3 regions of the Idiomarina sp. UBA4520 genome follow, and region 3 is predicted to be linked to each of the others. Evidence: predicted binding sites of a transcription regulator. Region 3 holds the regulator's gene; each other region holds the start of a gene.
The links. Region 3 encodes ArgR, which controls arginine synthesis, uptake and breakdown. Its sites were predicted from a motif close to ANTGAATANNTATTCANT; they were not measured.

Region 1 (10,880 bases), on a different contig from region 3:
TTTGATATGCGTATTCATCACGAGTTTGATGAAAGCAAAGGCGCGCGTATCAGCGAAATTTTGAGTGAAGTTCGCGAGCAGACCTCAGTACGTATTCCGCCAGAGTACAATCGGTTCCAGCACAGCTTTGGTCATATCTTTGCCGGTGGTTATGCGGCGGGTTACTACAGCTACAAATGGGCGGAAGTATTGTCGTCAGATGCATTCGCACGCTTTGAAGAAGAAGGCATTTTCAGTGCCGCAACCGGACGTGACTTCCTGCAAGTTATTCTGGAGCGCGGCGGCAGTCGTAAAGCTGCTGACTTATTTCAGGAGTTCCGTGGTCGCGAACCTAGCGTGGAACCGTTACTACGTCATAGTGGCATCAAGGCTGCATAGCACTGGGCGCTGAGGCTATAAGCACCCGTAGCCTGACGTTATTTACGTCAGGTGCGGTATGGTCACTTGCGCCAATGCTCAATAATTGAGACTTTCTTTAAAGCCCATAGATCTCACCTGATGCAATAGCATCAGGCTACGCTACGTTGGCCATGACTAGATTCACAACGCCAACCAGACCTAAAACAAACAGAATGGTCAGAATGACGCCAATGATGATATAGGCTTTGGGGTTTCCATGCTGAAAGTCGCGATGCCGATTTTTCTCGGTTTGCACACCTAAAAACGCCGCCAGTACGCTGACAACCATGCTAATGAAACCGGGTTTTTGTTGGGTGTTTTCCTGCTGTTCAGACATTATTTGACGTCTTAACGGGAGTAGTTGTTTTTGTAGCGTTCTTTTTGAGCGTCGCTAGAGCTTGAAAAAAGCTCTATTAAGTCGAAGAAGTGGAACTGCACTGAACGACTGTGGCCTTTTAGCCAGTCACCCCAGGTGACTTCCTCTGTGGCCAGTCCACATTCTTTTTTCGCCTGAGAGTTTTCGCTACCAGCCAGAAGTTGCTGGCATTGCTGAGTGGCATTTTGCTGGGCGAACAATGTGCTAGGCGTTACCGTTGCAACTGCGGCAAGAGCCATCAGTGTCAGTGATAGAGTAACTATAGATAAGCGCATAACGTCCCCCAAAAGCATTAGAATGAACAATTTATCAGCGATTTTGTAAAAATTCCAGTTATCAATACGAATTTTTTTGTTTCGGGTTAACTGCTACAATAGCCGCCTATTTTGACACCGTGGGATAAATAACGATGAAGCCATTAATTGCCCCTTCTATCCTGTCCGCAGATTTTGCGCGCTTAGGAGAAGAAGTTGAGTCTGTATTAAGCGCTGGCGCTGATATTGTCCACTTCGATGTGATGGACAACCACTACGTGCCAAACCTGACCATAGGCCCTATGGTTTGCCAGGCGTTACGAGACTACGGCATTAAGGCGCCTATCGACGTGCATTTAATGGTTAAGCCGGTGGATAGAATTATTCCTGACTTTGCAAAAGCCGGTGCTTCAATTATTACCTTCCACCCGGAAGCGTCTGAGCATGTGGACCGTACTTTGCAACTCATTCACGAGCATGGATGTCAGGCTGGGCTGGTATTGAACCCAGCGACACCTTTGCATTACTTAGACCATGTTATGGACAAGGTTGATGTTATTTTGCTGATGTCGGTAAACCCGGGTTTTGGTGGACAGTCGTTTATTCCTGCAACTCTGGATAAACTCCGGGCGGTGCGTAAGCGAATTGATGACAGTGGTCGCGAGATCCGTTTAGAAGTGGATGGCGGTGTTAAAGTCTCAAATATTGGTGAAATAGCAGAAGCGGGTGCTGATATGTTTGTGGCCGGTTCGGCTATTTTTAATGCGGATGATTATGCCAGTGTCATACAGACCATGCGTGATGAAATTGCTGCAGTAACAGGTTCGTAGAGGAAAGAAAAAGAATGTCGAAACCAATTGTATTAAGTGGTTGTCAGCCGTCAGGGCAGTTGTCTATTGGGAACTATATTGGTGCCTTGCGTCAATGGGTGAATATGCAGGACACGCATGACTGTAAGTTTATGCTGGTTGACCAGCATGCAATAACCGTTCGCCAGGAACCTGAACAACTGCAGCAGGCGACGCTGGACGGTTTAGCGCTTTATTTGGCGTGCGGTTTAGACCCTGAGAAAAGTACCGTCTTTATTCAGTCGCACGTACCTGAGCATGCACAGTTGGCCTGGGTACTGAACTGTTACACGCAAATGGGCGAACTGAATCGCATGACCCAGTTCAAAGACAAGTCACAACGTCACGCGAATAATATCAATGCGGGTTTGTTCACGTACCCTGCACTAATGGCGGCTGATATTTTGTTGTATCAGGCAAATGAAGTACCGGTGGGCGACGACCAAAAGCAGCACTTGGAAATGACGCGCAATGTCGCAGAGCGTTTCAACAATTTGTACGGTGATATTTTCACGATTCCTGAGCCTATGATTCCAAAAGTAGGCGCACGGGTTATGTCGCTGCAAGATCCAACCAAGAAAATGTCGAAGTCAGATGACAACCCAAATAACTTTGTTGGTCTGTTGGAAGAGCCCAAGAAAATTCTTAAGAAAATTAAGAAAGCGGTTACTGACTCGGACGAGCAAGCACGTATTTATTTTGACCCTGCCGAAAAGCCGGGCGTATCCAATTTGCTGAGCATTATGTCTGCCGCAACAGGCAAGTCGATAGACGAGTTGGTCCCTGAATACGAAGGTAAAATGTACGGGCATTTGAAAGTCGATGTGGCGGAGTCAGTAGTTGCTATGCTTGAACCTGTTCAGCAGCGCTACCATGAGATGCGTAATGATCAGGCCTTTTTGCAAAGTGTCATGAAGCAAGGCGCCGACAAAGCGCGCGAAGCTGCCGCAAAAACCTTAAAAGATGTTTATAACGCCGTTGGATTTGTGCCCTACCCAGAGGCGTAACGCCGGTACATGATTGTACTTATTGATAATTTTGACTCTTTTACTCATAACCTGGCTCGCTATTTCTGCGAGCTGGGTGAGTCGGTTGAGGTTTTCCGCAACAACGAAATAAGCGTAGCTCAGATTAATCGTTTAAATCCAAAGGCTTTAGTTATCTCTCCAGGCCCATGCACACCCAATGAGTCGGGCGTGTCGCTGGATGCTATTTCCGCCTTTAAAGACAAGCTTCCGATTTTAGGCGTTTGTCTGGGTCACCAAGCTCTGGCGCAGGTGTTTGGTTCAACGGTGGTGCGTGCTGAACAGGTGATGCACGGAAAAGTATCTAACCTGACACACAACAGTCAGGGATTGTTTGAGGGGTTGCCAACCCCGATGGAAGTCACCCGGTATCACTCGTTGGTTGTTGAACCTGACACATTAGCTCAAGAGTTTGTCGTAGATGCCGAAACCAAAAGTGAGACAGGACAGCGGGAGATTATGGCTATTCGACATAAAAAATGGCCGCTTTTTGGTGTTCAGTTTCACCCTGAATCGGTTATGACCACGCAAGGCCATAATCTATTAGCGAATTTTTTACGTTATATACGATAATTAGTAACTGTTGACAGGCGCTGAAATCGCCGATACTTAAGCTGTTTTAAAACTCATAGGCGAACATCGATGTTTCACTTTTTCTCAAATACCACGGAAGGTGGTTCTAAAGACCCCGCACTAAGGCTGGAGAAACGGTTTATTAACTATCTCATTAGTTTTCCGTTTGCTCGTAAAGCCCGTTCTAAAGCCGATGGGGTCGAAGATGAAGAAAAAGAGCAACGTCGTAAGCTACTAGAGGTAGAGCGTTTAAACTACGAAGAGCGTGACCGAAAAGCGCAGGCGCGCCAACGCTTCTCCGATAGGGTCTCAGAAGAGCTGCATGAAGAAATTTATCATCGCGCACTAGAAACCATAGAAGACGGCGACTATGTGCGAGAGCGCCTAATACCTCTACCCGAAAAACTTCCCGAATTGTTAGATACGCTTAGCTTAAAAGCAGCGTCTATGCGCCGTATTGAGTCCCTTGTTCAGGGGATGGACTGGTTTCATACGGGGTTGCTTCGAACCGTTAACCAGCCACCCTTTATTGATCGCAATAAGCAGGTAAAGCTCGATAACTTGCGGGTAGCGATGAGCTTTGTGGGTACTGAAAACCTCCGTTTGCTGGCACCTGCCTACATCATGCAAAACTGGCTACCGCCATCGACTCATCCGTTCACTTTGTTCCGTCGAAAGGTGTGGGAACACTCATTAGGTACCGCTATTGCCGCACACAACATTGCGGTTGAGAGAAAACTAAAAGATCCCATATTGGCTTACACCATGGGTATGTTTCACGAACTGGGCAAAATTGCACTAACTAAGTTGTATCTGAAGTTGTTTGATGAAGTGCAGCGAGAGTTTGCAATGGCCTCAGTTAATGACAAGTCGCCGGAGCGTCATAACGCTTTGGTGCAGTTAACGCCTGACGAACATTTCCTGCGTGATTTAATGTTAGAGAAAGACAAAGAAGTGAGTTATCTGGTTGCTGAGGGCTGGGGTTTAAAACGGGTGCCAGTTAGTAAGCACTTACTTGCTTTTACTCAGGCGAATAGAACAACACCTAAGTACGACTCAGACTATGCTGAGGTATTGGCACAGGCTAATGCGTATTGCGAATTTCGTATGATGAGAGAAGTTGATTTAGCAAGCCTGGAAGAAGGCAAACGCATACTGAACAAGTATTCGGTGTCGGCGGAAACGGTGGCCAGGTTGAACAACGTTAGTTTAAAACGCCCACCAATTATTGTTCCTGACTAACACTCGAAGTCGGTGTCGATAAGCAGGTGATTAAACACTTCTGTTATATGTTCTTCCGGATCGGTGAAACGAACGCCGATACCAATTCGCCCAACCTCTTTACGTTGGTTCATAATTTGGCCGGACAGAGTTAACGGTTCTCGTTGAGAGCCAGAGCCAATGTTTATTTTAATGTTCATGTGCGTCACATTGCCTGCGTTACTCTGTGCTTTGAACAGTATGCGGCAACCTGCCGTTGAAATATCCACAATAACGCCACTGGCAAGTTTTTTACGGGCGTCTGCTTGAACAGCAGCGGAAGTTACATCAACGGGAATGTGAGTGCTGACGCGTTTTTGCGCCCGTAGCGCCCGTTGCTCAACTTCTTTAGGGTAGTCGAGATAAACAAGCCGGAAAGGAAAGTTAGTTACTGCCCGTATCTTACTTTTGAAAGCGATACACTCGCCGGCTTCGCCTTCTATGACAAGACGAACAACAACTGGGTTGCCTTCATACAGAACGTCAACGTAGCTTCCATCGGTTTTCGGGTTAGGTTGTTTTAATAAAAGGTAACGACCGCTATCAAAACCAATGAGCTGCAGTTTGGTGCGCACTTTGGTGGCGGATGCAAATTCAACATCTATCATATCGCCAGGGCGCAAGTAATTGAGCTTCATATGAGGCTGCGACGATTCTGGTAGTGTCGATGTCTCTTTTTCCATAACATCTGCCGAAGTTGTATACGAATAGTCTCAGGCTAAAAGAAGACGGTAAAAATTGCAATGCAATTCATGATACAGAGTTGTTAATAAATTTTACAAAAAGAAATTTACAGAAAAAGTGTGAGTAAAGATTCAGTGACTATTCACGCTTAAGCATAACTATTCAGTTAAAACGCAATAAATCCCCAAATGCTGATATGAAAAGGCTTTTGAAAGGAATTAACACAGACAAGCTGGTCAAATTTTGGCATAATAGCGCCCTTTTCAAGACATTCATTTGTTGACACCTTTGTTAATTCGCATGAGCGATAAGGACGAGAGTAATGACAGACAAAATGGCAGTAAATCGCGAAATGTTTAACGACGTTATGGTTCCAAACTACAACCCAGCGTCAATGATCCCGGTTAAAGGCGAAGGCGCCCGCGTGTGGGATCAAGACGGCCGCGAATATGTAGATTTTGCTGGCGGTATTGCTGTTAACTGTTTGGGTCACTGCCATCCGGCAATGGTGTCAGCGTTGCAAGAGCAAAGCCAAAAGTTGTGGCACTTAAGCAACGTATTTACTAATGAGCCGGCTATTCGTCTTGCTAAGAAGTTAACGGACGCAACTTTTGCAGACCGTGTTTACTATGCAAACTCTGGTGCAGAAGCGAACGAAGCAGCACTAAAACTGGCACGCCGTTGGGCGATTGAAAAGCACGGTGAACATAAGCAAAAGATTATTGCTTTTACTAAAGGCTTCCACGGTCGTACTTTCTTTACGGTAACTGTTGGTGGCCAACCGGCTTACTCAGACGGCTTCGGTCCAAAACCAGGCGCTGTTGAGCATGTTGACTATAACGACGCTGAAGCGTTGAAAGCGCTTATTTCTGACGACACTTGTGCCGTTATGATGGAGCCGCTACAAGGTGAAGGTGGTGTGGTAGCGCCGGACGTCGAGTTTGTAAAAACTGTGCGCGAATTGTGTGACCAGAACAACGCGTTGCTCATTTTTGATGAGGTTCAAACAGGCTTTGGCCGCACGGGTACTTTGTATGCTTATGAACAATTAGGCGTAACACCTGACATTTTGACTTCTGCTAAAGCGTTGGGCGGCGGTTTCCCAATTGGCGCTATGCTAACCACCAAAGAAATTGCCGAGCACCTGAAGCCAGGCACGCATGGCAGTACTTACGGTGGTAACCCGTTGGCTTGTGCTGTTTCTGAAGCGGTATTCGATATTGTGAACACCAAAGAAACTCTGGATGGCGTTAAAAAGCGCGAGCAGCTTTTCAAAGAAGAACTGCAGCGCATCAATGAAAAGTATAACGTCTTCAGTGAAGTTCGTGGTCAGGGGCTCTTGTTGGGTGCGGCACTTAACGAGCAATACGAAGGTAAAGCGCGTGAATTCTTGTTAGCCGGTCAAGAGCATGGCGTTATGGTGTTAATTGCAGGCGCAAATGTTGTGCGCTTCACGCCAGCGCTCATTATTTCTGAAGACGATATCAAAGAAGGCCTGCAACGCTTTGAAAAAGCTGTTGCTCAGGTTGCCGGTTAATTACTGAGGCGTTTTTATGTTGCTAATCAGACCCATTAAGCCGTCAGATTACGAAGCCTTGTATCAGTGTGCGATTGAGTCAGGTCACGGGTTTACCTCGTTGCCCGTCGACCAGTCGCTACTAGAGCGCCGTATTGATCGTGCCCAAAAGGCTTTTCGAAAAGAGAACGTCGAAACACCGGGTGATGAAAGTTACCTATTTGTGATGGAAGACACCGAAACCGGAACCATCGCGGGTGTTAGCGGTATTGAAGCTGCGGTGGGTCTGGATGAAGCATTTTGGCATTACCGTCTCGGTAAAGTCGTGCATCATTCAGAAAAACTTAATATCTATAATGCATTGGAAACTTTGACCTTGTGTAATGACTACACGGGGGTGTCAGAGTTGTGCACCTTGTTCTTGCGCGAACCATACCGTCACAACATGAATGGTCGTACGTTGTCGCGTTTCCGTATGTTATTTTTGGCCCAGTTTAAGCAGCGTTTCAGCGACTGGGTGATTGCAGAAATGCGTGGGGTTTCCGACGACAATGGTGACTCGCCGTTTTGGACTTGGCTAGAAGATAATTTCTTTTCCATGGATTTTCCAAAAGCGGATTATCTAAGCGGTATTGGCGATAAAACCTTTATTGCTGAGCTAATGCCACGCTTTCCAATTTACACGAACTTGTTGAGTGAAGACGCTCGTGCGGTTGTCGGAAAAGTACATGACAACACGCGACCAGCGCTTAAATTGCTGGAGTCGGAAGGTTTCCGTTTCCGTGGCTTTGTCGATATTTTTGATGCTGGTCCAACGGTAGAAGCCGAGGTCTGCAACTTAAACAGTGTAAGAAACAGCAAAGTGGTAACTGTGAGTGTTAAAGAACAAGTGCCTGAAGTTGAAGCAGCGGTGCCACATATTGTCTGTAATACTCAGCTTGAAAACTTTCGAGCCACCAAACTGTTGTTAGCAGAAGGTGCAGATGAGCTGATTCTCGATAACGAGCAAGCCGAAAAAATGCATTTAAGTGACGGCGACGACGTTCGAGTTGTCGCACTTTAAGCAGGAGTTAAATTTATGACAAACAGTATTCAGTTTATTAACGGAGCATGGGAAGCAGGCGAAGGCCAAAAATTCGATTCTGTTGACCCGGCTCGTAACGAAGTCATTTGGTCGGGTGAATCGGCCAGCGCGAACCAAGTGGAAAAGGCTGTTATGGCTGCTCGACAAGCGTTTCCGGAATGGGCTGAAAAGTCTGTCGACGAGCGCTTGGCTATTTGTAAAAAGTTTTCAGAGTTACTGGAAGAAAACAAAGAGCACTTAGCGCGTACCATGGCAAAAGAGACCGGTAAGCCGGTTTGGGAAACTCGTACAGAAGTTGGCGCTATGATGGGCAAAGTAGCAATTTCAGAGCGAGCTTATAATGAGCGTACGGGCACGGTTGAAAATGAAATGCCAGGCGCGAAAGCCTTTATCCGCCATAAACCGCACGGTGTTGTTGCCGTTTATGGTCCTTATAATTTCCCAGGTCATTTGCCAAACGGACACATAGTACCAGCACTTATTGCCGGTAATACCATTGTCTTTAAGCCCAGTGAGCTAACGCCTATGGTCGCTCAGGAAACCGTTAAGCTTTGGGAAAAAGCGGGTATACCTGCTGGTGTTCTTAACTTAGTGCAAGGCGAAGTTGAAACGGGTAAGGCGCTGTCTGCACACCCTCAAATTGACGGCTTGTACTTCACCGGCTCATCGAATACCGGACACCTACTGCATAAACAGTTCGGTGGTCGTCCGGATAAAATCTTAGCGCTGGAAATGGGCGGTAATAACCCATTGTTAGTGACCAATGTTGCGGACATTGACGCTGCGGTTCACAACATTGTGCAGTCTGCGTTCATTACCTCAGGCCAGCGCTGTACTTGTGCGCGCCGCCTGTTTATTGAAGACTCAGAACAAGGTCGAGCGGTACTAAAACGCTTAGTCGAAGTCACTGAAAATATTCTGGTTGACGACTATGAGGCAGAACCTCAGCCATTCATGGGCGCAATGATTTCTGCTAAAGCTGCCGGCGAAATGGTCGATGCACAGAATGAGCTTTTGCATAAAGGTGCCAAGTCGCTGGTTCGTATGAAGCAGGAAGACCCTAAAAAAGGCTTTGTGACACCAGGTATTGTTGATGTCACGGGTGTTGAAGGTCTTGAAGACGAAGAGCACTTCGGTCCGCTGTTAAAGGTGTATCGTTATAAAGAGCTTGATGATGCAATTAAAGAAGCAAACAACACGCGTTATGGCTTGTCGGCTGGTGTTCTTTGTGATGACGAGCAGACCTATCGCTACTTCTTTAAGCATATTCGGGCAGGCATTGTGAACTGGAACAAGCCAATTACAGGTGCGAGCAGCGCTGCGCCATTTGGTGGTATTGGAGCCAGTGGTAATCACAGAGCAAGCGCTTACTACGCGGCTGACTACTGTGCGTACCCTGTTGCTTCGGTTGAAGCTGATACCATGACATTACCTGAGTCATTGGCACCAGGACTTAAATTCTAGTCACAATCTGTGCTACTTTAGCGGTTGGGCAATTTGAATGATTGTCCAGCCGCATACGTAAAGAGAGTCAGATGATAGTAGAAACCGACGGATACATTGAGCTGATTCAGTACTTAACGGGGCAATTACCGTTATTTTCTGACCAAAGCGCGCAGGAAAAAACCGCAGACTACACCTTGCGAGACTTGATGGAAGAAAAGCTTTCCATGAGCATGATGGCGGTTTTTGAGCAAAATGAGCTGAGTCAGGAGCAGCGGCTCGATATTGTTCGCGAAACAGATACTATTGTTTATGACTTAGAAGAAGTTCTCTCCAAAGTATTGGATACTCATCCAACTCCAGAACAGGAAGCTTTCATAGATGAGTTTGTCGGGCTGGTGAAAAACCTGTTTGACGAGCATCTGCGAGAGTATCGCGTATAACCTTACTGAAAACGACAAGGAACAATAATGGCTGATAATACGATGAACGCAAAAGTGAGCTGGCATGAGGACATGACGTTTGTAGCTACCTCCGGCAGCGGTCATCAGGTCATTATGGATGGGGATTCTCCTGGCAAAGCGCCAAGCCCAATGGAAATGGTCTTGATGTCTGCGGGCAGCTGCGCCTCGGTCGATGTTGTCAGTATTCTGCAAAAAGCCCGTCAGGACTTTAGCGAATGCTACTGCGAGCTTTCCGGTAAACGCGCTGATTCAACGCCCAAAGTGTTTACAGACATTCATATTGAGTTTGTGGTGGTTGGTAAAAGCGTCAGCGAAAGTCATGTTGAGCGTGCGGTCAAACTGTCAGCCGACAAATACTGCTCAGTGGCTAAAATGCTGGAAGCCTCAGTCAACATCACTCATAGCTATCGAATAGAGGAAGCTTAAAGGCTATTGCTGGCTTGAGATCCAGTCGACTTGTCGGCGAACTTGGTTCTTTCTATCCATAATTTGCTCAATCAATGGCGTTAAAATAAGCTCCATTGCTAACGCCATTTTCCCTCCCGGCACGACCAGAGTATTGGTACGCGACATAAATGAACCTTCTATCATTTGTAAGTAAAACGGAAAGTCTACATTTTTTATGCCACGAAAACGAATGACTACAAAGCTTTCATCCAGCGACGGGATGTCTTTTGCGCTAAATGGGTTGGACGTGTCTACTGTGGGAACGCGCTGAAAGTTAATATGGGTACGTGAAAACTGCGGCACAATATGGTGAATATAGTCTTCCATACTGCGAACAATGCTGGTGGTGACCGCCTCTCTTGAGTGACCGCGCTCTGAAGTGTCACGAATGAGCTTCTGAATCCACTCTAGGTTAACAATGGGTACCATGCCGATAAGTAAGTCGACATACTGTGCAACGTCATAACTGTCGCCACAAACACCGCCATGAAGGCCTTCGTAGAAAAG
Region 2 (10,880 bases), on a different contig from region 3:
AGCCTGCGTACCAAATTTGTGCGTACTTCATTGAGCCGCTGTCGTCCGTGTTGTCGTTACCACCGTAGAAGCTGACAATACCTTCCGACTCACGGTTACAAGTACCGCCGTCACGTTCAGCATCCGTACACTCATTGGTAATACCGTTACCGTTGATGATGATGCCACCCCAGTCTGCGTAACGCGGCGCGTCGCCTGATACGTTTAAACGATCAAACTCATTTGCTGAGGTAAATTTAATCGGTTTATCAAACGTACCAATAGCATTCAGTTGCGCACCGCGGGCAATCTGAATAATGGCTTCGCCGGAAGTGAATGCTAAAATCGCTCCCGGTTCAACCGTCATCACCGGACCGTTTTGATTAATCTCACAACCTGTAGTGGTGTCACAGTCTTCACCAATCTGCAAAGCGCCTTCAAACACGTGCACACCGCCGTCAGGCAACTCATCAAACGTAATGTCTTCCGTAATTTCTATCGTTGCACTGGCAAAGTCAGTATCGTAGGAGCAGTCCTGACCATCGTATTCACCCTGAACGTCTGCGTAGGTTGCACATGGATTAGATGAACCGCTGTCACCGCCCCCGGTATCACCGCCGGCATTCGAGCCACCACCATTATTCACGGTTGGCGTCACGTTAATATCGCCACCGCAACCGGCTAATAGAAGTGCTGTGGTCACTGCAGATATCTTAAATAAGGTATTGAATTTCATTGGGTTCTCCCGACTTCTTCGTGTCATGTTGTGATTTAAGTCGGGAGCAGATTAGGACGCTTGCATGACAGGATTGTGACAACACAAAAGTGTCACAAAATGTTCACGATTTGGTAACCAAAACGCGTGGTGATGATCTTTGCACTTGTTGAATAAGTAACCCTAACCTGACTAACAAGCCGAGCGAAAAATTAACTGTTCGTTCGGCTGCTCAAGATGATACTCCATGGCCAGCTCGTCGCAGTTGGCCAACCTTGGGCAAATCTCACAGTCCTTCATGACTTTTTCCGGCAAGGTGTCTTTCGAGCAATAGCGAAAACCTTGCTGTTCAAAAAAGTCCGGCACCCGGGTCAGCACTATCACTCGGTTTAGCTGCAACAGGCGGGCTTTTTTCAATAAGTAAGCCACCAGCATACGCCCCTGACCACGCACCTCGGTTTTCGGGTTGACTCCTAACGAGCGAATTTCCGCTAAGCCTGTGGTGTAGATATACAATGACGCACAACCCATCACCTTGCCGTTCACTTCAGTCACCGCAAATTCGTTAATAGAATGCACGATGTCATCTTTCGCCCGTGGTAGGTTCTCGCCGGCTCCGGCCCAGTGCTGAACTAAATCTAAAATGGCACCAATATCACCCAGGTTGGCGTCGCGCACCTGGATCTGCTGTTGCTGCTGTGCCGCTTTTAAAGCTTCATTCACTCGCTGCGGCGAGGTTCCGCCCAGGGCACAACGTTTTTCCAGCAGCGCATCCAGCGTCAGCCAGTCATAAACGTCCTGCTCAATAACCGAGGCCACTGCCTGAAACGCCTCCAGCGGCATATCCTCTAATGGTTTTTTCGCCTTAATGGCCTGTTGCACCAGTTCACCGACGTTGTGATGCGCCTGCCGAAAAGGAATGCCTTTGGATACCATATAGTCCGCGAGCTCAGTCGCATTGGCGTAACCGCCTTGCGCAGACTTACGACAAGCCTCCTGATTAACCGTCAGACCATTCAGGGTCGAGGTCACCATCGCCAGTGATGCCTGCCAGGTGGTAAAGGCATCAAACAGCCCTTCCTTGTCCTCCTGCATATCTTTATTGTAGGCCAATGGCAGCGCTTTTAAGGTCATCATTAAGCCGGTTAACGAGCCCACCACCCGGCCACTTTTACCCCGCACCAACTCCAGCGCGTCCGGGTTTTTCTTCTGCGGCATCAGTGACGATCCCGACGTCACGTTATCGGCCAGCTCGATGAAGCCGGCCTCCCCGGAATTGTAGAAAATTAAGTCTTCCGCTAAGCGCGACAAATGCAGCATCGACAACGACGCGGTGCTTAACAGCTCCACTACAAAGTCACGGTCAGATACTGAATCCAGACTGTTCCGCGTTGCTTCACTAAAACCCAGCTCGCTGGCAATAGCTTCGCGGTCGACCGCATAGGCTGTGCCTGCCAGCGCCCCGCAACCTAAAGGGCTTTTGTTGAGTCGATCAGTAGCGTCTTGTAAGCGCTCACTATCACGTTGCAGCATTTCCACATAGGCCAGGCACCAGTGCGCCAGCAAAACCGGTTGCGCCCGTTGCAGGTGTGTGTAACCGGGTATGACCGTGTCTTTTTCACGTTGCGCCAGATCCAGCAATGCCTGCTGAGTCTGCTTTAACGACTGTTGCAGAGCTCCGGCCTGCTCACGGCACCACAAGCGTAAATCCGTAGCAACCTGATCATTACGGCTGCGCCCGGTATGCAGCTTTTTGGCTAAATCACCCACCTTAGCTATCAGTGCCGCTTCCACAAAAGAATGAATATCCTCATCGCCGCCCACCGCGACTGCCGCAGGGTCTTCTCGCACCTCACTGAGCAGTTCATTCAATGCCTGCTGTAACTGCTGACATTCATCACTGTTCAGTACGCCAACCTTGTGCAACGCATTCGCCCAGGCTTTAGAGCCGGTGATATCCTGCTCAGCTAACACATAGTCAAAAGGCAGCGAGTCATTAAACTGCTGAAACGCGGCATCGGGTCCTGCCGCAAAACGTCCACCCCATAGCGCCATAATCTACCCCTTTTGTTGCTTCTGTAACGCCGCTATCCGGCTAGGAAGGGAGAACAACCGAATAAAACCTTCGGCGTGCGCCTGGTTATAGACTTCGTCAGCGCCAAAGGTCGCAAAGTCTTCGCTGTATAAGCTATTCGGAGAACGTTTCTGAACCGCAGTCACTGAGCCTTTATAGAGCTTCAGCACCACGTCGCCGCTGGCAGCCGAACATAGAGACTCCGCTGCCGCCATCACCGAATGCTGCAATGGGGTAAACCAGCGCCCGTCGTACAGTAATTGCGCGAACTGCTCGCTTAGCTGAGCTTTCCAGCTGCGGCTGGTTTTATCCAATACCAGCTCATCAATAGCCTGCAAGGCAGCCATCATGACGGTGCCGCCCGGCGTCTCGTAACAGCCTCGGCTTTTCATGCCCACCAGACGGTTTTCAACAATATCCACGCGCCCGACGCCATGTTTAGCGGCAATGTCATTCAAAACATCCAGGCATTCAAAAGGCGACAAGGCTTTGTCATTCACCGCCACAATCTCGCCACTCGCAATCGTCACCGAAACGTACTCCGGCTTATCCGGTGCCTGCTCGGGTGAGACAGTCAGGGTCCAGACCTTATTCGTAGGCTCACACCATGGGTCTTCCAGTTCCCCGCCTTCGTGCGAAATATGCCAGACGTTCGCATCACGGCTGTAGATTTTGGTGGCTGACGCCGAGCACGGGATATCCCGCTCCGCCAAATAATCCAACAGAGACTCCCGGCTGCTCAGCTCCCACTCGCGCCACGGAGCTATCACGTGTAAGTCAGGAGCTAAAGCGGCATAGCAGGACTCAAAGCGGACCTGATCATTCCCTTTACCGGTGCAGCCGTGCGCCAACGCATCTGCTCCCACTTTACGAGCCACTTCAACCTGAGCTTTAGCAATAATCGGACGCGCCATGGCGGTGCCGAGCAAGTAAGTGCCTTCGTAAATGGCCCCGGTCTTGAGTGTTGGGTACACGTAGCTCTTCACAAACTCGTCTTTTAAATCTACTACGTGGCATTCGGACGCGCCGGACGCTTTGGCTTTTTCTTCCACACCTTCCAGCTCTTCGGCGCCCTGCCCCACGTCAGCCACAAAAGCCACGACTTCACAGCCATAATTTTCTTTTAACCAGGGCACAATGGCCGAGGTGTCCAGACCGCCAGAATAGGCCAATACAACTTTCTTCACGTGACTCATGAGGCTTTCTCCATAGATTCTGGCAGTACTGCTGCCGTTGGGTTTAATAACAAGGTTAATAAGGCGTTTTGTGCGTAAAGCCGGTTCTCAGCCTGCTGAAAACAGCGCGACAGTGGGCCGTCCATAACATCGGAGGTAATTTCATAGCCGCGGTGTGCCGGCTGGCAGTGCAGCACCGAAGTGGCACCACTGTGCTCAACCAGCTGCGCGTTAATTTGATAGGGGTGGAAAATCTCGCGTACTTCATCCAGAGGTTTGTCATCCCCCATGGACACCCAGGTGTCGGTGTAGAGTGCGTCGGCGCCTGCCACCGCAGCAATATCATGCGTTACAACAATGTTGGCGCCGCTCTTCTTCGCCAAAGTCTTCGCTTTTTCCACAAGATCAGCATCGGGCTCATAGCCTTTCGGGCAAATAATGGTGCAATCGGTGCCTACTGTGGCGGCGGTTAGCATCAGCGAGTGCGACACGTTGTTGCCGTCACCTAGGTACACTAACTTCAAGCCCTTCAGCTTGCCGTACTGCTCCTGCAAAGTTAGAAAGTCCGCCAGTGCCTGGCAGGGGTGAAACAAGTCGCACAGACTGTTCACCACAGGAACTGATGCGTGCTGCGCTAATTCTTCTAAGGTGCTATGCGACATCACCCGGGCGACAATGGCATCCGCCCAGCAGGAGAGGTTTCTTGCGTAATCGGCGACGGTTTCCCGTACGCCCATACCCTGCCCCTGCTCGTTCAGGTACACGGCATGACCGCCTAATTTCTGCAAACCAATATCAAAAGACAGTCGCGTGCGCAGGCTTGGTTTTTCAAATAGGGTAACCACGCTTTTGCCGGCCAGCGTGTGTTGGTAGTTTTCGGGGAACGCTTTTTGCGCTTGCGCTAACGCCAATAACTGTAAAGTGTCAGCCGGAGAAAACTCCAGCCCGGATAAACAATGTTTCATCATACTTACTCACTAATCTGTGTGCCTGAAAAGGGGTTATTCATTACATTCCAACTGCCAATTCGCACACATCGTCGTAAGCGTTTTGCGGCGCTTAACGCCCCGCGAACTTTTACCTCCATGCCGTCTTTAATCACTCCCGCCTGGGTAAGTTGCTGAATAGACTCTGAATTGAGATGGCTTAAAGGGGTTCCAGTGCCGTCCAACACCGCTTCAACGTCGGTTATCAACAGCAAGTCGGCATTGTAGGTGGCAGCGACGGCCACAGCGGCATCGTCGGCATTCACATTGAACCAGTCGCCGTTTTCGCCAAAGCCGATAGAGCTGATAATGGGTAGGTAGCCATGCATCAGTAAGTCGGCCAACAGTCCGGGCGTAGCTTCCGGAGTCTGACAGACGCCAACCTGACCTAAGTTTTCAGACTGTTTAGCACAAAGAACGCCCGCTTCATAAAGCGTCAAACCAATAGGTTTTAAACCTGCGGTAATAGCTTGTTTCATTGAGGTTTTATTGGCCGCACCCGCCAGACCACCAACTATATAGGGCATGTGTTGCTCAGGGCTGACTCTTAAACCATTCACCTTTTCACTCTGTAAACCGGCCGTTGTCAGCCACTGTTGTACCAGCGCTCCGCCGCCGTGCACGAGCACAATGTCATCATCGTTTTGTTGCAGTGACTGAAACAACGCACTTAAAGCTTCCGGTTGTTCTAACAGGCTGCCACCGAGTTTTATGACTTTCATAGCAAGCCCTCCTCAACCGGCAGTCCCAGTTGCAGATTAATGCACTGAATGGCCTGACTCGCTGCACCTTTCAGTAAGTTATCAATAGCTGACAGCACAATGAGCTGGTTACCCTGCCGGTGCCAGCCAATATCGACAAACGGCTGCTGCACAACGTTTTTAATAGCGGGACGGCTTTGGCTTTTCGCACGTACCAAAGGTGCATTCGCATAGCATTGATAAGCGCTGGCAAGGTCATCGTCAGTGACCGTGTCATTTAAGGTTGCATAAACGGTTGCTAAGATGCCTCTCGGAAAATTCGCTAAATGCGGCGTAAAAAGCACCTCTTGTTGTAGCTGTTGAGCTATTTCCGGTGTGTGTCTATGACCAAAGAGTCCGTAGGCTTGCAGCGATAACTCAGCACCATGGCTGGTCAGTGACGCTTTTCGTCCCGCGCCGGTAACACCAGATACCGCATTTACAATCACTTTTTCGTCGGTAAGCAACGCTTTTTGTTTTAGCGGAAGCAGCGCCATTAATGCAGCAGTTGGATAACAGCCGGGCACCGCAACCAGCTGTGCGGTTGCAATATCTGCAGCGTGCCACTCAGCCAGACCATACACCGCTCTGTCTAACCAGTTTGAATGCTTGTGCTCAAAGCCATAAAACTCGGAATACTGGTTTACATCGTGCAGCCGAAAGCCACCAGACAAATCAATAACCTTGAGACCGGCCTGCAAAAACTCTGGGGCTAACGCGACACTCACAGCGTGATCCGTGCATAAAAATACCGTGTCCGCTTGTTCAATAATCGCCGCTTTAGCAGCGCTCGACAAGGGCTGCAAAGGTGCAGCTAAAGAATGTGCATATTGCGGATGTAAATCGCCGAGCAAGGTGCCTGCATCACTGCTATGCTCAGACACGTAGCAGCCAAACAGCTTTAGAGCTGAGTGCTTCTGTATTAACCGTGAGAGTTCGGCGCCAACATAGCCGCTGGCTCCAATCACGGCGACGGTGTGTGACTGTTTTGTCTGGTACTGCATGAAAAAACCATTGCTGTTTATACTTAAAAATGCAGAATAAACGAATTAATATATTTATGCAATAATCGTGAATAATTATTTTTTAATAGGAATTATATTTATGAACGCCCAGTCGTTACCTTCTTTCTTTTCGATGTACCAGCAATTGATTGCTATTCCGTCTATCAGTGCGACCGTTCCTAAATGGGATACCAGCAACAAGAAGGTCATTGACTTATTGGCTGAGTGGCTGGAATTACTGGGCTTTGAGTGTGAAATTAACGAGCTGAAAAGTCAGCAGGGAAAGTACAACTTACTGGCGCGGCGCGGCGCCGGTAGTGGCGGATTATTGTTGTCAGGACACACCGACACAGTGCCTTACGACGCCAGCCGTTGGAACTTTGATCCCTTTACGTTAACCGAAAAAAATAACCGCTGGTATGGGCTTGGCAGCATCGATATGAAAGGCTTCTTCGCTTTTGTCTTACAGGTGTTGAGTGACCTGGATGCCAGCAAACAAAGCAGACCCATTATGGTTCTGGCCACCGCTGACGAAGAAACCACTATGAATGGCGCCCGTGAAGTCAGTCGCTTTGCTAACCTACATCCGGATTACTGCATTATTGGCGAACCAACAGATATGCGTCCGGTCTACGCGCACAAGGGCCATATGAGTGAGGTCATTCGCATTATCGGTCGCTCCGGCCACAGCTCCGATCCGGCACTGGGTATCAATGCCATAGAGCTGATGCACGAAGTCATTTCTTCACTCATGAAATTAAAAGAAGAGTTTAAGCATAAATATTCAAATTCAAGCTTCACTGTGCCACAACCAACAATGAACTTTGGGCACATTCACGGTGGCGACAACGCCAATCGTATTTGCGGCTGCTGTGAGCTGCACTTAGACGTGCGCCCGCTCCCCGGATTATCTGTCGATGAACTCTACGCCCATTTGCATAAAGCAACCGAAAGTATACAAAAGCGCTATCCGGGCAGTGTCGAACTTATCTCGTTGCACCACCCAGTTCCTGCATTTGAGCAAACGCCCGACTCAGCCTTGGTACAACTCGCCGAAAAAGTCTCGCAGTCACAAGCGCAGGCCGTAAACTACTGCACCGAAGCACCTTTTCTGCAAGAGTTAGGTTGCGAAACCTTAGTTATGGGCCCCGGTTCAATAAAACAAGCGCATCAGCCCGACGAGTATTTATTGACCGAAACTATTGAACCGACTCAAGAAAAACTAAAAAAGTTATTAAAAAGCTATTGTTTTTCCGACTAGCTGCCGATACAAACAAGCAGCATCATTGATTTAGATTAATGCCAGGTCGTTTAAACGTTAGTAAAAGGATCATCACATGTTACGACAGTTTTCTATAGGTACCAGAGCCATTGGGGCATTCGGTCTAATCGGCGTATTCGTTATCGTTCTTGGGCTGTTTGCTCTCAATAGAATGGGCGCCATTGCCGATCGCATGCATGTTATTACCGACAAGCAAGTGCCTGCAGTGGAAAAAGTCAATGCACTAAATAACGAGTTTCTTTACGTCAACATATACTCAGCTAACGTTTACACCTATTTAAACGACCCTAACCGTCTGCAACGCTACTTAGATAGATTAGATTCAGCTTCGGCCAGTTTAAAAGAAGCCCAGGAAGAATACAGTTCTCTTATCGAAGACCCTGAAGCACGAAAACTGTTTAACGAGTACAAAGCGCTTGATAAAAAATATTGGCAGCTCAACAAGCAGTTTCTAGAGTTAGTTAATGCAAGACTTCCTGATGTTATCGCATCACTGCGTGAAAACTCATTAATTCCATTGAGTGGTGAAATATCGGCTAAATTGGACCAGCTTCAGCAGCGCGAAATGGCGTTAATCAGTGATGCAAGCGATAATGCGGCCAATGTTCATGAAAGCGCCAACATCGCTGTCATCATTGCGATTATTGCGGTCGTATCGTTACTCATTTTCTTTGCTATTATGATAACCAAAAGTGTCGTCAGCCCAATATCCGCCGCTGTGGATTTTGCTAAAGTCATCGCCTCTCGCGACTTAACTCAAACCATAGACGTTGTCGGCAACGATGAACCGGCTCAATTACTGAGACAATTGATTAAAACTCGTGACGAGCTGCGCGAATCCATCAGTACTATTTCTGAGTCTTCCGAACAGCTGGCGTCAACCTCTGAAGAGTTAAGCTCGGTAACACAAGATTCGACCCGCACTATTCAGCAGCAAACCGAAGAACTCGAACAGGCAGCGACTGCCGTTAACGAGTTGACTACCGCTGTCGAAACCGTGGCTCAGGATGCACAAAATGCATCGGAAGCGTCTGAAGAAGCAAACCGTCAGGCACAACAAGGTGACGACAGAGTTCGCCAAACCGTCAGAGCCATCGAAGAGTTGTCACAAGAAATTGGTGACTCGTCGAGTAACGTAACTGAACTTGCAGAAAAAGTTACCAGCATTACCAAGGTATTGGAAGTTATTCGTGGTATTGCCGAACAAACCAACTTACTGGCACTGAACGCAGCCATTGAAGCCGCACGCGCTGGTGAATCGGGTCGAGGCTTTGCGGTGGTTGCCGACGAAGTACGCTCTTTGGCTCATAAGACTCAGCAGTCGACCGTTGAAATTGAGGACATGGTTAAGGCCATTAATGAGTCCAGCGACCGCTCTGTGTCAACCATGGAGAAAAGCATGGAACGAGCGACTCGCACGCTCGATGTGGCTCGTGAAGCGGGCGAAGCATTGCAACTTATTGCAACCGCTGTCAGCGAAATCAACAACCATAACACCTCCATTGCCAGCGCCGCTGAAGAGCAGGCCAATGTGGCTCGTGACGTTGATAAGAACCTGGTCAGTATCCGCGATTTGTCGAACTCAACCGCGTCGGGCGCCGAACAAACCAACGCGTCCAGTGACGAGCTGTCTCGCTTGGCTGTTAGTCTGAGCGAATTAGTCAAACGCTTTAAAATTTAAACTCTCTAATGTGTAAGAGAGGGCGACCGCCTTCTCTTACACATAGCTTTCCATTTCGGGTAATCCTGAAATACTCTCCTGAAGCCATTTCGATTCGTTTGCGATGACGCACATACAGCGCTCTATATGCGCTTTCTCAACATCGTTAATGGCGCATTGCAACACCTGCTCTTTGGCACTATTTAAAGAGCCCAACACAGATTCTAATGTCTGCTGCATTAGCAGCTGTAAGCGTGTCAAAGGCAAGTCCACGGCTTTTGCAAAGTCTGCCAACATATAGCTGGTTATCGGCTTGCTGAAGTTGCCTGCGTTACCGGCATCGTATTCACCTATGGACATGGCGAAGACCTGAGGAATTTCAGTCGGAATGCTTTCTGCCTGCCCCACCTTTCGTCTGCCCTGAAGCTCTTGAATACTGGCTTCGACATTCACTAAATCGTAAAAAGGCGCAAGCTCCAATCCGTTTTTACCAACGAAGTAACTGATATTTTTACCGTGAGCATCGTAATTAGCCGTCAATAAATTGAAGGTCATCCACTTGACCAACGCCGTCTGGTAAGCAAGCGCGTTATTGGTGCGTACTGAAAACAACTTAGGAAAAGACACACCGTCACGAATGTAAATACCATCGCCGGTATCACCGAATTGCCGTTCGTACTTATAGGACGGCGGTAGGTTAACAGCCTGGCAACCATCAATAACATGGCGTCGGCGAACACGCCTATGCTCAGCATCAAAATGTCGGTCAAACCTGTTAACAACCAGAGTCGGCGTCTCACCATAGCGCCGGAAATCGACTTCTGGCACATTGAGCCCGGACAGTTTCGCCAATGTCATCGTGAAAAACTCATTCACGGCAATACAGGGCACCCGACCCGTTTCGAATTTAAAAATACGATTAGAGGCCAACTCGCCTTCAGCAAAGCCGAGTTCGTGTCCGCTTTCGAATAAATTCAGTTTGTCCTGCACTCCTGCTACGGATAAACGCGTTTTACCATCCCAGTAGGTAATAGGCTCAGCCGCTGACTTTGCTCTTTCGAGCTTTTCCCCAAGTTCATTATTGGAAATAGACCTCAGTAGCGTCTCACCCACGGCTTGCCCGGGGGGACGGAATGACAAAGCGCCTGAGGTTTCCTGACCAATCGCTCGGATAAGCCCAAATGTATTATTTCTGGATACCGTTGTGTTTAATACCAGCTCATCTAACCCCTTGCCTTCAGGCAACAGGTTTTGCAAGTAATTAT
Region 3 (10,880 bases):
TCGCGCAAAATGCGAGTACTCATAACATCCAGACCGCGACTTGGCTCATCCAAAATAAGGTGCTTGGGGCTGTGTACCAAAGCCTGAGCCAATGCCACTTTCATGCGTTGCCCTTGAGAAAAGCCACCTGTACGGCGGTCAGCCAACTCTTCAATATCCAGCTTTTTAATTACTTGAGATACCGCTTCTTTTAGAGTGCTACCACTTAGTCCATGCAGCTCAGCAAAATAAGCCACTTGCTCACGCACGGTCAAACGTTCATAAAGCCCGAATTTATCCGGAAAGATACCTAAATTTTTGCGCGCGCCCATTGGGTTTACGTTAGCATCAACGCCTTCTATTTCCGCCTTCCCTTCATCTGCTTGTAGTAAGCCGTAAATAATGCGAAGGCAGGTGGTTTTTCCTGCGCCGTTGGGGCCTAGCAAGCCTGTGATTTCTCCGTCTTTTGCATGAAAACTCAGCGAGTTTAGGGCCTGCACACTCTTAAAGGTTTTACTCAGTTCATCGACATTAATCATTTTACAGCCCCTCTCCGTTTTGATTTAACACAAAGGGCTTCAACCGTTGCTGCTGCAAACAGCTACCGTCAAGAGCACTGACGTCTGCGGTTTCAATAAACTCAGCGATGAGAGTGTTGGCACAGGTGTGGCTTGCAATGGTATGGCTTGCATTTGGCGCCACTAAGTGCCTACTGTTGGGTAATGTGTCGGCAGCTAACTCTCCCCACGAAGGCGGCGTTACCGGATCCAACTCTCCCGACAACAGTAATACAGGCTTATCACTAACGACCGGTTCTGCCCAATAAGATGGCACCGGCGCCGACTTCCAGCCCTTGCACATGTCAATGAATGCATCTCCGGTGCGGGCACCAATAAATTGATTGTCTCCGTCTTCTGCTAGCAGCTGCTCGGTCGCACGAGGTAAGTCCTCGCTGCACACTACCGATAGCATTAGACCGAGATAAATACTGCTTTGTGACATTGTGCCGCCCATTAACCCCAATACAGCTTTGTAGTTTTTCTCCGAAGCCGAATGGATCGCATAAGGCAACAGCTGACGTGTATTTGGGTGATATAACGCCATACGCACAATAGAACTAAAACGCCCGGGTGTTAAGTTTATGGTAATAGGTTCGAAAGACAGAGGATCATGCGTATCCAGCAGTACGTCCTGTTTTTCTAAAGCGGACATAACATCAAAATAGTCTTGCTCTAAATTGGGAAACTGTTCCTGACAAGCAGCTTGCTCTTCACAGTTCTTCAGCATAGCTTCAAATGCTTGTGCCCCATGTTGACCAAACGGACCAATTATCACTTGAGGCGGAGCTACGGCATCTAAGGTAGCAGTACGCACAGATTCCGGCGCTTCTCGTAAGTAGGTTAACCCAACCCGAGTTCCATAAGACCCACCGTATAAGTTCAGTTGCTGAACACCTAAATGCTCTCGAACTCTTTCAAAGTCCTTAACAGCATTCACCGTGTGGTATTGGGTCGTGTCGGTATCTGAATACTTTTGTAGGCAGTCTTCTGTTAGCTCAGCTAAATCCTGGTCGTCGTCGCTTCGTATCAGTTCATCCGGACGACTGATATCACATTCAAGAGGATGACTTTTCCCTGTGCCACGCTGATCGATCAGCAAGATATCTCGCTTCTGGCGAACCTTATCGAACATTCGGGAAATCATCGGTGCCAACTCGGTGGCTGCCTGACCTGGGCCGCCCGCTAAAATCAGCATTGGGTCGGACTTTGCGCCTTCCTGAATTGCCGGAAGCACCGCGTAATGCAAGCCTATTTGCTTACCTTGTGGTTTCTCATAGTTTTCAGGAACTTGAACAATCCCGCATTCCAACCGTTCCTGAATTCCCGGCAGGTAGCACTCATTATCGATTGTGTCCGTAGTTTTTTGTTGTTGTGCTTGGACGTTACTATTAAACGCGCTCAACACCAACAACGGTATGGAAACAAGCATCCACTGTTTCATAATCAGTCCAGTTGAATTGAATCACAGTGAGTTATTGTCGTTGAGAAGTGGAAAAAATAAAAGGTAAGTAACTGAAAGAATTGTTAGAAGATGTAAAAAAAACCCGCAGGCTAAGCTTGCGGGTTTTTAGTAATTCATTTTAGCTTTGTAATTAAAGGCCTGCGCGCTCTTTAATTGCTACAGCAATCGGCGAGCCGCCGTGACCGTTAGACTGTGCCCATTCGTAGTCACCAGAGCTTTTCAGTTCGTCTACTGATAAACGTCCAACAATAAACTCGCCAATGTCTTGTGAGCCATTTGCCATTGCGAACTGCAATAAGCTTTGACCATTACACTGGATGCCTGAATAGATGTCACGGACACGCACGCGTGAGTCACGTAACTTTTTACGCATACGCATGGTGTCGTCACCCTGAACGTAGGTGCAAAGGCTTAACGCCAATTCGTTCGCTTCTGCGTTTTTTGAAAAAGTTGCGCCAGTTACTGCAACCGCAGCCATCAAGGTGCCTAATACAATCGCTTTCATCTAAAACCCCATCACAAGATTGTTCAAAAATTCATCAGGATGATACTACGATATGAGTCGCTCTGCAATGGGCTGCAAGTCACGTAAGTGACTGAAATTATAACGTCTTATTAACGTTTCCTATCGAAAATAAGGGTAGTAAAATCGTTGGAGTTTCGGTCGTTTGCGGCAAAGTTTTGCCTTTCTATCTCTTGCCAGTCAGCGACTTCCTCGTAATCAGGAAAGAAGGTATCGCCGTCAACATTTAGGTCTATTTTAGTGACATATAAGCGGTCTGCCAGGGGTAAAAATTTTTCATAAATTTTTCCGCCACCAATGACCATAACTTCTTCAGCGGGTCCTGCCGCTGCAATGGCTTGTTGCGGGCCATTAACCCAAAGCACTTGGCCGTCATGGGTTTCACGACTTTCAGAAGTTCTGCTTAGGACGATATTTTTACGACCAGGTAATGGGCGGCCAATTGACTCAAAGGTATTCCGACCCATAACAATTGGCTTACCCAAGGTAATTTTTTTGAAATATTGGAGCTCGTCGGGCAAGTGCCAAGGCATTTTATTGTCTTTTCCAATGACTCTATTGTCTGCCATTGCAACCACAAGCGATATTTTCATTTAGAATTACCTTTTTACTTCTGATAAATAACTTCGACGCCATGGTCGTCGTCGTCATCATCGTCGTCCTCGTCATCTTCGAAGTGCTCTTCCATGACATCTTCGTGATAACTGTCCCACTTAAACTCGACCGGATCCGCTTCTTCTGTTTCTTCCATATGGGGTACGGGCAAAGTTTCAATATAGTTCATGACTTCGCGACAAAGTTCTTGGACAGCTCGACCTTCTAGTGCAGCAATTTGGAACACAGGACCGTCCCAATCCAACTCTTTCACTAACGCGTCAACTTGCTCCTGGACTTCTTCATCCAATACCAAGTCAACTTTATTAATAACAAGCCAGCGTGGTTTTTCAGCCAACTTAGGACTGTATTTTTCAAGCTCGTCAATAATGATGCGAGCCTGTTCAGCGGGGTCTGTCTCGTCAAATGGTGCTAAGTCAACTAAGTGCAATAACAGTCGACAGCGCTCAAGATGTTTTAAGAAACGGATACCTAAACCAGCTCCTTCCGCAGCACCTTCAATTAACCCCGGAATGTCCGCTATAACAAAACTTTGGCCAGGTGCCGGTGTCACTACACCAAGGTTTGGAACCAAGGTAGTGAACGGATAATCTGCTACTTTAGGTTTAGCGGCAGATACCGAGCGTATAAACGTTGATTTACCCGCGTTAGGCATACCCAAAAGCCCAACATCAGCCAGCAACATCAGTTCCAGCTTTAAGTTGCGAACTTCACCAGGAGTACCGTCCGTCTTTTGGCGCGGAGCACGGTTCACACTGCTTTTAAAGCGCGTGTTACCAAGTCCATGAAAGCCGCCTTTAGCAACCAACAGCTTTTGACCGTGCTTGGTCAAGTCGCCCATGACTTCGCCAGTATCAATATCGGTCGCGCGAGTTCCCGGAGGGACAGGTAAAGTAATGTCGCTGCCCCGCTTACCAGTGCAGTTTTTACCCATACCATTTTGGCCACGCTCTGCACGGTGAAAACGCTCAAATCGATAATCGATAAGCGTATTCAAGTTTTCATCGGCTTGCAGGTAGACATCACCACCATCGCCACCGTCACCACCGTCAGGACCGCCTTTGGGTATGTATTTTTCGCGGCGAAAACTAATACAGCCATTACCACCGTCGCCAGCGTCGACACGAATTTCTACTTCATCAACGAATTTCATCGCAATCTGCTACTTATCACTTATTAAATATTGTGCAAAATTCTAGCACATAAGAAAAAGCCCCGCCGTAATGGCAGGGCTTTCGAACCGAAACTTTTCAGTTTATGTGGCATTATTAGTCAGTAATAACACTCACAAATTTACGGTTGTTCTTACCTTTCGTTTCGAAAGATACCTTGCCTTCTGAAGTCGCGAACAACGTGTGATCTTTACCGATGCCAACGTTGCTACCAGCGTGGAATCGAGTACCGCGCTGACGAACCAGGATGTTACCTGCAAGAACCGATTCACCACCGAAGCGCTTAACACCTAAGCGTTTACTCTCTGAATCGCGACCGTTTTTAGTAGAACCACCAGCCTTTTTATGTGCCATGTCGTTACTCCTTAATTAGCTATTGATACCAGTGATTTTCACTTCAGTGAACCACTGACGATGGCCTTGTTGGCGACGAGAGTGCTTACGACGACGGAACTTAACGATGTTAACTTTATCGCCACGACCGTGATCAATCACTTCTGCTTTCACTTTACCACCGGATACGAACGGAGCACCGATGTTTACATCGTTGCCGTCAGAAACCATCAAAACCTGGTCGAATTCAACTACATCACCGGTAGCTGCTTCCAGTTTTTCCAGGCGGACGATTTGGCCTTCAGACACACGGTGCTGCTTACCGCCACTTTGGAATACTGCGTACATATTATTCTCCACAACCCAATTGGGTATCCAAATTCAAATCAGGGCGCGAATTGTACGTAATCCCGTCAACGATCGCAAGCCCTAATTTGCCGCCTTTAGAGTTTCCGAGCCCGTTGAATTAGTGTACCATCTGGTTTCCGTTAAATTTTGTAAATTTCAGATATCTATGATGGATATGCAGTCCATTAACGCATTAGCCAAAAACGACATGTTGGGTGTGAATGCGCTTATTGGTGAACAACTAAAATCCGACGTTGCGTTAATCAACCAGCTGGGTATTTATATCGTCAATAGCGGCGGTAAACGCCTACGCCCCCTGCTGACGGTGATAACCGCCCGAGCCTTGGGCTATGACGGCAAAGACCACCAAAAACTCGCCACCATTATAGAGTTTATTCATACCGCAACACTACTACATGACGATGTTGTCGATGAATCTGATTTACGCCGTGGCCGCAAAACGGCAAACGCCGTATTCGGTAATGAAGCCGCAGTATTAGTGGGTGACTTTCTCTACACCCGCGCATTCCAGCTTATGGTCGACTTGGACTCCTTGCGTATCTTGCGCATTTTAGCCGATGCCACCAATATTATTTCTGAAGGCGAAGTCTTACAGTTGATGAACTGTAATGACCCGGATACCTCTGAAGAAAGCTACTTCAACGTCATTTACGGCAAAACCGCCAAGCTGTTTGAAGCCGCAACGGAGTTAGCAGGTGTACTTACAGGGCAGGACGAAAAGCTTACGGCTCAATTGGCGGACTACGGCCGCTATTTAGGTACTGCTTTTCAACTTGTAGATGATTTACTGGATTACACAGCTGACAGCGACTCAATGGGCAAGAATGCCGGTGATGATTTAGCCGAAGGTAAACCAACGCTACCACTGTTATACGCCATGTGGAATGGCAACGATGTAGAGCAGAAACTGATTCGCGAAGCGATAGAGCAAGGCGACGGACGCGAGCACTTACAAACCGTGCTAACTGCTATGGAACGCACTGGAGCACTGCAATACACTCGCGAGAAAGCATTAGAAGCCGCCGAACAAGCACGCCAGTCATTAAACGAGCTACCAGACTCCGACTACAAACAAGCCCTGCTGACCCTAGCCCACTTGGCAGTCGACCGAGTGACGTAAGAAATGTCTTGGGGGGCAGGCTGCTGGCTTGCTTCGCTTGAGCATTGAAGGTTTTCATGGCGGAGACGCTACGAGCTCATCCATGAGGGCTTGACGAAGGCCATCCATGGCCTTCGACACTCCGCCATGAAAACCTTCAACACTCGTAACGCTCGCAACCCAACAGCCTGCCCCTTTTAGGCTACATACCTTTCAGCAAGTAGCGTGGAAATGTTGGGGTAGGTCAGTATTGGCGAAAAGTCATTGCAGGGTTATCTGGAGAAAGTGTGCAGCGCCAAGGATGGCGCTGCCCAAGCCTTACAGGGACGTACTTGCAGGCGTCTTTCGGAAGATAACCTGCAATGGCCAGCCAATGCTGGCCTGCCCCAATATTTTCAAGAGCGGATAGCTGAAAGCTTAGCTGGCGAAGTCGATGCCTTTTTGGATATCGCCTTTCAGGCCGTCAAGCATGTCGTCCATGCATTTTTGTTCGTATGCACTTAGCTTGCCGTAAGACAGAATTTCTTCGGCACCATTTTTGCCTAAGCGTACTGGCTGTGCGAAGAACTTAGCGTTATCGCCAGGACCTTCTACGTAAGTGCACTCAATAGTGTCCTGACCTTGCAGGCCTTTTAGCAATGACAATGCAAAGCGTGCTGCTGCCTGACCCATAGATAGGGTTGCTGAACCGCCGCCGGCTTTTGCTTCAACGACTTCAGTACCTGCATTCTGGATACGGTGAGTTAAGTCTTTGATTTCTTGCTCAGTAAACTCAACGCCTTCAACTTGTGACAGTAACGGCAGAATCGTTGTACCGCTGTGCCCACCAATAACTGGCACGTTTACGTTTTCAGGGTTAAGACCACGCAGTTCGCCAACAAACGCTTCTGAACGGATAACGTCCAAAGTGGTAACACCGAACAGCTTACGCTTATCGTAGCAACCTGCTTTTTTCAATACTTCAGCAGCAATAGGAACGGTCGTGTTTACCGGGTTGGTGATAATACCAACACAAGCGTCAGGGCAGTTGTCTGCAACGCCTTGTACTAAGTTTTTAACGATACCCGCGTTCATGTTGAACAGGTCAGAGCGATCCATACCTGGCTTACGTGGTACGCCGGCTGGAATTAATACGATGTCGCTGCCAACTAATGCTGACGCAAGGTCGTCTTTACCGAAGCCTGTGACTTTTACGTCGGTAGGGATATGGCTTAGATCAACCGCAACACCTGGAACTACTGGCGCAACGTCATACAAAGATAACTCTGAACCTGCTGGAAGTTGTGTTTTCAAAAGTAATGACAATGCCTGGCCGATACCACCGGCCGCACCTAATACGGCTACTTTCATCTCAGACTCCGTTTTGTTTGTCGATTAGAACTGCATAAACATGCAGAATTTGGTGCAAAACTGTACTTGAATACGCTGTTAAATACAACTGACGAGCCTTTTATAACAAAGCTCGAATAGCGTCACAGAATGCAGTAAACTGGTCGCATTATAGCATAAAATGACAGTCAGGAAGCGGCACGATAATGGTGAAAGATCAATTAATTGACGCCTTCAAAACGTTACTTCGTGAAGAACGTTACGGTTCGCAAGGCGAGATAGTTAACGTACTGAAAGAGCAAGGCTTTGAGAACATTAGCCAGTCGAAAGTGTCGCGTATGCTTAGTAAGTACGGTGCCGTCAGAACCCGTAACGCAAAGCAGGAAATGGTGTATTGTTTACCGCCTGATTTAGCCGTACCCTCTACTAAGGCGCCATTAAGCCAGCTTGTACTGGATATTCAGCATAATGATATCATGGTAATTATCCGGACCAGCCCCGGAGCCGCGCAACTTATTGCCCGTTTACTCGACTCGGTTGGTAAAAAAGAAGGCGTGCTGGGAACCATTGCCGGCGACGACACTATTTTTATTGCACCGGTAAAAGTACAAGACATTGATTTTACACTGCAAAAAGTCAAAGAGTTGTTTGCCAATCAGTCAGTACTGCCGTCTTCCTGATTAACGGGTAGCTCTCTGTTTTCTAAGAGAAAACGCGTTGACGGAACAAAAAAGCTGGAATTCAAAACGGCTTGAGAGTAATCGAGTATCGGGTCGTATTGCCCCTGCTCATCGGCGTAATAACGTGCCTTTAACCACTCGACAACACTTTTAGGCGCATGAGAAAAGTACATTCCTAACAACCCTTGCTCGCGCAAGTCGCCCCAAGGCATGTTTTGCCGTAACAAAGGTATTGGCTGTTCATTCTTATCCATTAGTTTCGCTTTAGCAGCATGAGTGACGCCGTCGATCATTGCCTCTGGTAAACGCTCGCCGGAGACTTTCTCTCGTCCCATAATCTGCTCCTGCTTTTCCGGGCCTAAGTAATCCCAACGCCGTAAGTCATAGCGAATTTTCTGAACAAACAAATAACTACCGTCAACAAAGGCAGTGTCGTCAGCTGCGTTTATTAGCGAGGCTTCGCGTTTGCGCATACCTCTTGGGTTATCAGGGGCATCAATAAAGCCCAGCAGGTCACGGCCGTCTAAATAACGAAAGGAACGGATTTGCTCTGCCACTTCAATGTCATAACCAAACCACTCCATAATGGTTCTGCCTGCTAAATAATTGGCATCGAATCGGTCGCAGCGTATATGTAAGACTAAGTCAAAAGGATGACGAGGCGCTTCCCGGTCTGCGTCGCTTAGCTCGGGGAATGCCTGCAGGTGAAGCGGTCGTTTATGCGGGTAAAGGATATCCCAATATTCAGCACCAATGCCGACAAAGCCGGTCAGCATGGCTTCAGAAAAGCGTGCATCTAAGTCCTGAATGATAGCCGGGAATCGAGACAGTTTACGGCGTAAACTCTCGACATCGTCACTCATGACATGACAAAACAAGGTTAAGCCGTGCAAATTTGGCTCGGCGTATATCCCTGATTGCGCTTTATCCACCCTTTTCTCCCGTTTAACTATTATTATTGTGAGTTCGCTGCATTGCTTTTTACATTAACTCATGCAAAAGGCATTATAGAATGCCTGTATTCGTTATGACACCGCAAGGAAAAATCATGCGTAATCTGATTCTTATTGGAAGTTTAATGGGGTTAACGGCCTGTGCGACGACAACGTCACAACAGCCGACCCAACAAAACGTTGCACAACAGAGTGTTGCTGAGCAATTTCACCAGTTGGCAGACACCATTTGGGAAGGTATGAATGAGTCCAGCGATACCGAGCTAACGGACATGTCACCGGAAGCCTTGGAAGCTCGCTATGAAAAGCAGTCAAAGTGGCTGGAACAACTGGACGCTATAAAACTTAGTCAGCTGAGCGACGAAGATAAAATTAATCACGCAATGATTCGCTACTCGCTGAAAAACCGTGTCGACGAATACCGTTTTAATGCGCATTACATGCCACTAACAGCCGAGGGTAGCTTCCACAGTTCACTGGCGTTTATGCCGTCGTATACCTCATTTAACTCGGTTGAAGATTATCAAAACTATATTTCGAAGTTGCGCAGCATTCCGCGCTACATGGAGCAACAAACCCATTGGCTCAGAAAAGCCATTGAGGAAGGTTACACACAGCCCGCTGCGGCTATGGCGGGCTTCGAAGAAAGTATTCTGGCTTATCTTGTTCAGGACGCCAGTGAAAGTGTTTACTTCTCTCCTTTTGCCAAACAGCCTGCTTTTGTCAATGACACTGAGTGGGAAGCGCTAAAAGCAGACGCAATGACAGCGATTGATGAGCAAGTCATGCCTGCTTACGACGATTACTTCACCTTTATGGTGACAGAGTACTTACCGAATGCTCGCGAAAGCGTTGGCGCCAGTGAACTACCTAACGGCGAAGCGTTTTATCAAAACCGTATTAAGCATTACACCACACTGGATATGACCGCTGACGAAATTCACGAGATAGGCTTGCAGGAAGTCGCTCGTATTCGCGGTGAAATGCTAGAAGCCATTGAAGCAACCGGCTTTGATGGTGACTTTGACGAATTCGTTGACTTTCTGCGTACTGACGACCAATTCTATCCGGAAACAGCAGAAGAGTTACTACACTACGCAGCCTGGATAGCCAAGAAAATGGATGGTGAACTGCCGAAGCTGTTCAAAACCTTACCACGTAAGCCTTATGGTATAGCGCCGGTTCCCGAAGAAATTGCGCCTAAGTACACAACCGGCCGTTATTCAGGAACCAACCGAGATGATCGTGCGGGTTTTTATTGGGTGAATACCTACGCGTTAGACCGCCGTCCGCTTTATCAGATGGAAGCGCTGACACTGCACGAAGCGGTACCGGGTCATCACTTACAAAACGCCATTGCGGGTGAGTTAGAAGACTTACCGGAATACCGTCAACAGACTTATATTTCCGCGTTTGGTGAAGGCTGGGGTTTGTATTCTGAGTACTTAGGGCTGGAAGCGGGTTTTTATGAAGACCCTTACAGTAACTTTGGTCGTTTAAGCTACGAAATGTGGCGTGCGGCACGCTTAGTGGTGGACACCGGTATGCATGCTAAAGGCTGGAGCCGCGAGCGCGCGATGGACTTTATGGCCAACAATACCGCATTGTCACTGCATAACGTGAAAACCGAAATTGACCGTTACATTACCTGGCCTGCGCAGGCGCTTTCATACAAGCTCGGCGAGTTGACTATTAAGCGTTTACGCCGCGAAGCAGAACAGCAGTTAGGTGATAAGTTCGACATTCGTGAGTTCCACGATGCGGTACTGGAAAACGGCAGCGTGCCACTGAAAGTACTCGAACAAC

Region 1: a site for ArgR is predicted at 5,569-5,586, ahead of B3850_RS11705 (aspartate aminotransferase family protein). Genes of this name have one in related genera too.
Region 2: a site for ArgR is predicted at 6,740-6,757, ahead of argC (N-acetyl-gamma-glutamyl-phosphate reductase). Genes of this name have one in related genera too.

Annotation. Positions count from the first base shown of each region.
Region 1 covers NZ_DGMK01000022.1:161,104-171,983, forward strand. The annotation lists gene prlC (oligopeptidase A) at 1-378, shown strand, start outside; gene B3850_RS11670 (DUF2970 domain-containing protein) at 515-736, opposite strand; gene B3850_RS11675 (hypothetical protein) at 748-1,050, opposite strand; gene rpe (ribulose-phosphate 3-epimerase) at 1,185-1,859, shown strand; gene trpS (tryptophan--tRNA ligase) at 1,874-2,884, shown strand; gene B3850_RS11690 (anthranilate synthase component II) at 2,894-3,475, shown strand; gene B3850_RS11695 (HDOD domain-containing protein) at 3,545-4,717, shown strand; gene B3850_RS11700 (flagellar brake domain-containing protein) at 4,714-5,418, opposite strand; gene B3850_RS11705 (aspartate aminotransferase family protein) at 5,754-6,956, shown strand; gene astA (arginine N-succinyltransferase) at 6,973-7,998, shown strand; gene astD (succinylglutamate-semialdehyde dehydrogenase) at 8,014-9,483, shown strand; gene B3850_RS11720 (DUF3802 family protein) at 9,555-9,905, shown strand; gene B3850_RS11725 (OsmC family protein) at 9,948-10,352, shown strand; gene B3850_RS11730 (phosphoribulokinase) at 10,356-10,880, opposite strand, start outside.
Region 2 covers NZ_DGMK01000006.1:10,431-21,310, forward strand. The annotation lists gene B3850_RS02395 (hypothetical protein) at 1-715, opposite strand, end outside; gene argH (argininosuccinate lyase) at 887-2,749, opposite strand; gene B3850_RS02405 (argininosuccinate synthase) at 2,753-3,964, opposite strand; gene B3850_RS02410 (ornithine carbamoyltransferase) at 3,961-4,911, opposite strand; gene argB (acetylglutamate kinase) at 4,914-5,651, opposite strand; gene argC (N-acetyl-gamma-glutamyl-phosphate reductase) at 5,648-6,673, opposite strand; gene argE (acetylornithine deacetylase) at 6,774-7,934, shown strand; gene B3850_RS02430 (methyl-accepting chemotaxis protein) at 8,011-9,636, shown strand; gene B3850_RS02435 (HipA domain-containing protein) at 9,673-10,880, opposite strand, start outside.
Region 3 covers NZ_DGMK01000004.1:69,372-80,251, forward strand. The annotation lists gene B3850_RS01690 (ATP-binding cassette domain-containing protein) at 1-518, opposite strand, end outside; gene B3850_RS01695 (alpha/beta hydrolase) at 520-1,980, opposite strand; gene B3850_RS01700 (DUF3718 domain-containing protein) at 2,132-2,506, opposite strand; gene folA (type 3 dihydrofolate reductase) at 2,617-3,117, opposite strand; gene cgtA (Obg family GTPase CgtA) at 3,132-4,292, opposite strand; gene rpmA (50S ribosomal protein L27) at 4,408-4,665, opposite strand; gene rplU (50S ribosomal protein L21) at 4,681-4,992, opposite strand; gene ispB (octaprenyl diphosphate synthase) at 5,162-6,133, shown strand; gene mdh (malate dehydrogenase) at 6,530-7,462, opposite strand; gene argR (transcriptional regulator ArgR) at 7,648-8,121, shown strand; gene B3850_RS01740 (Dyp-type peroxidase) at 8,097-9,053, opposite strand; gene B3850_RS01745 (DUF885 domain-containing protein) at 9,134-10,880, shown strand, end outside.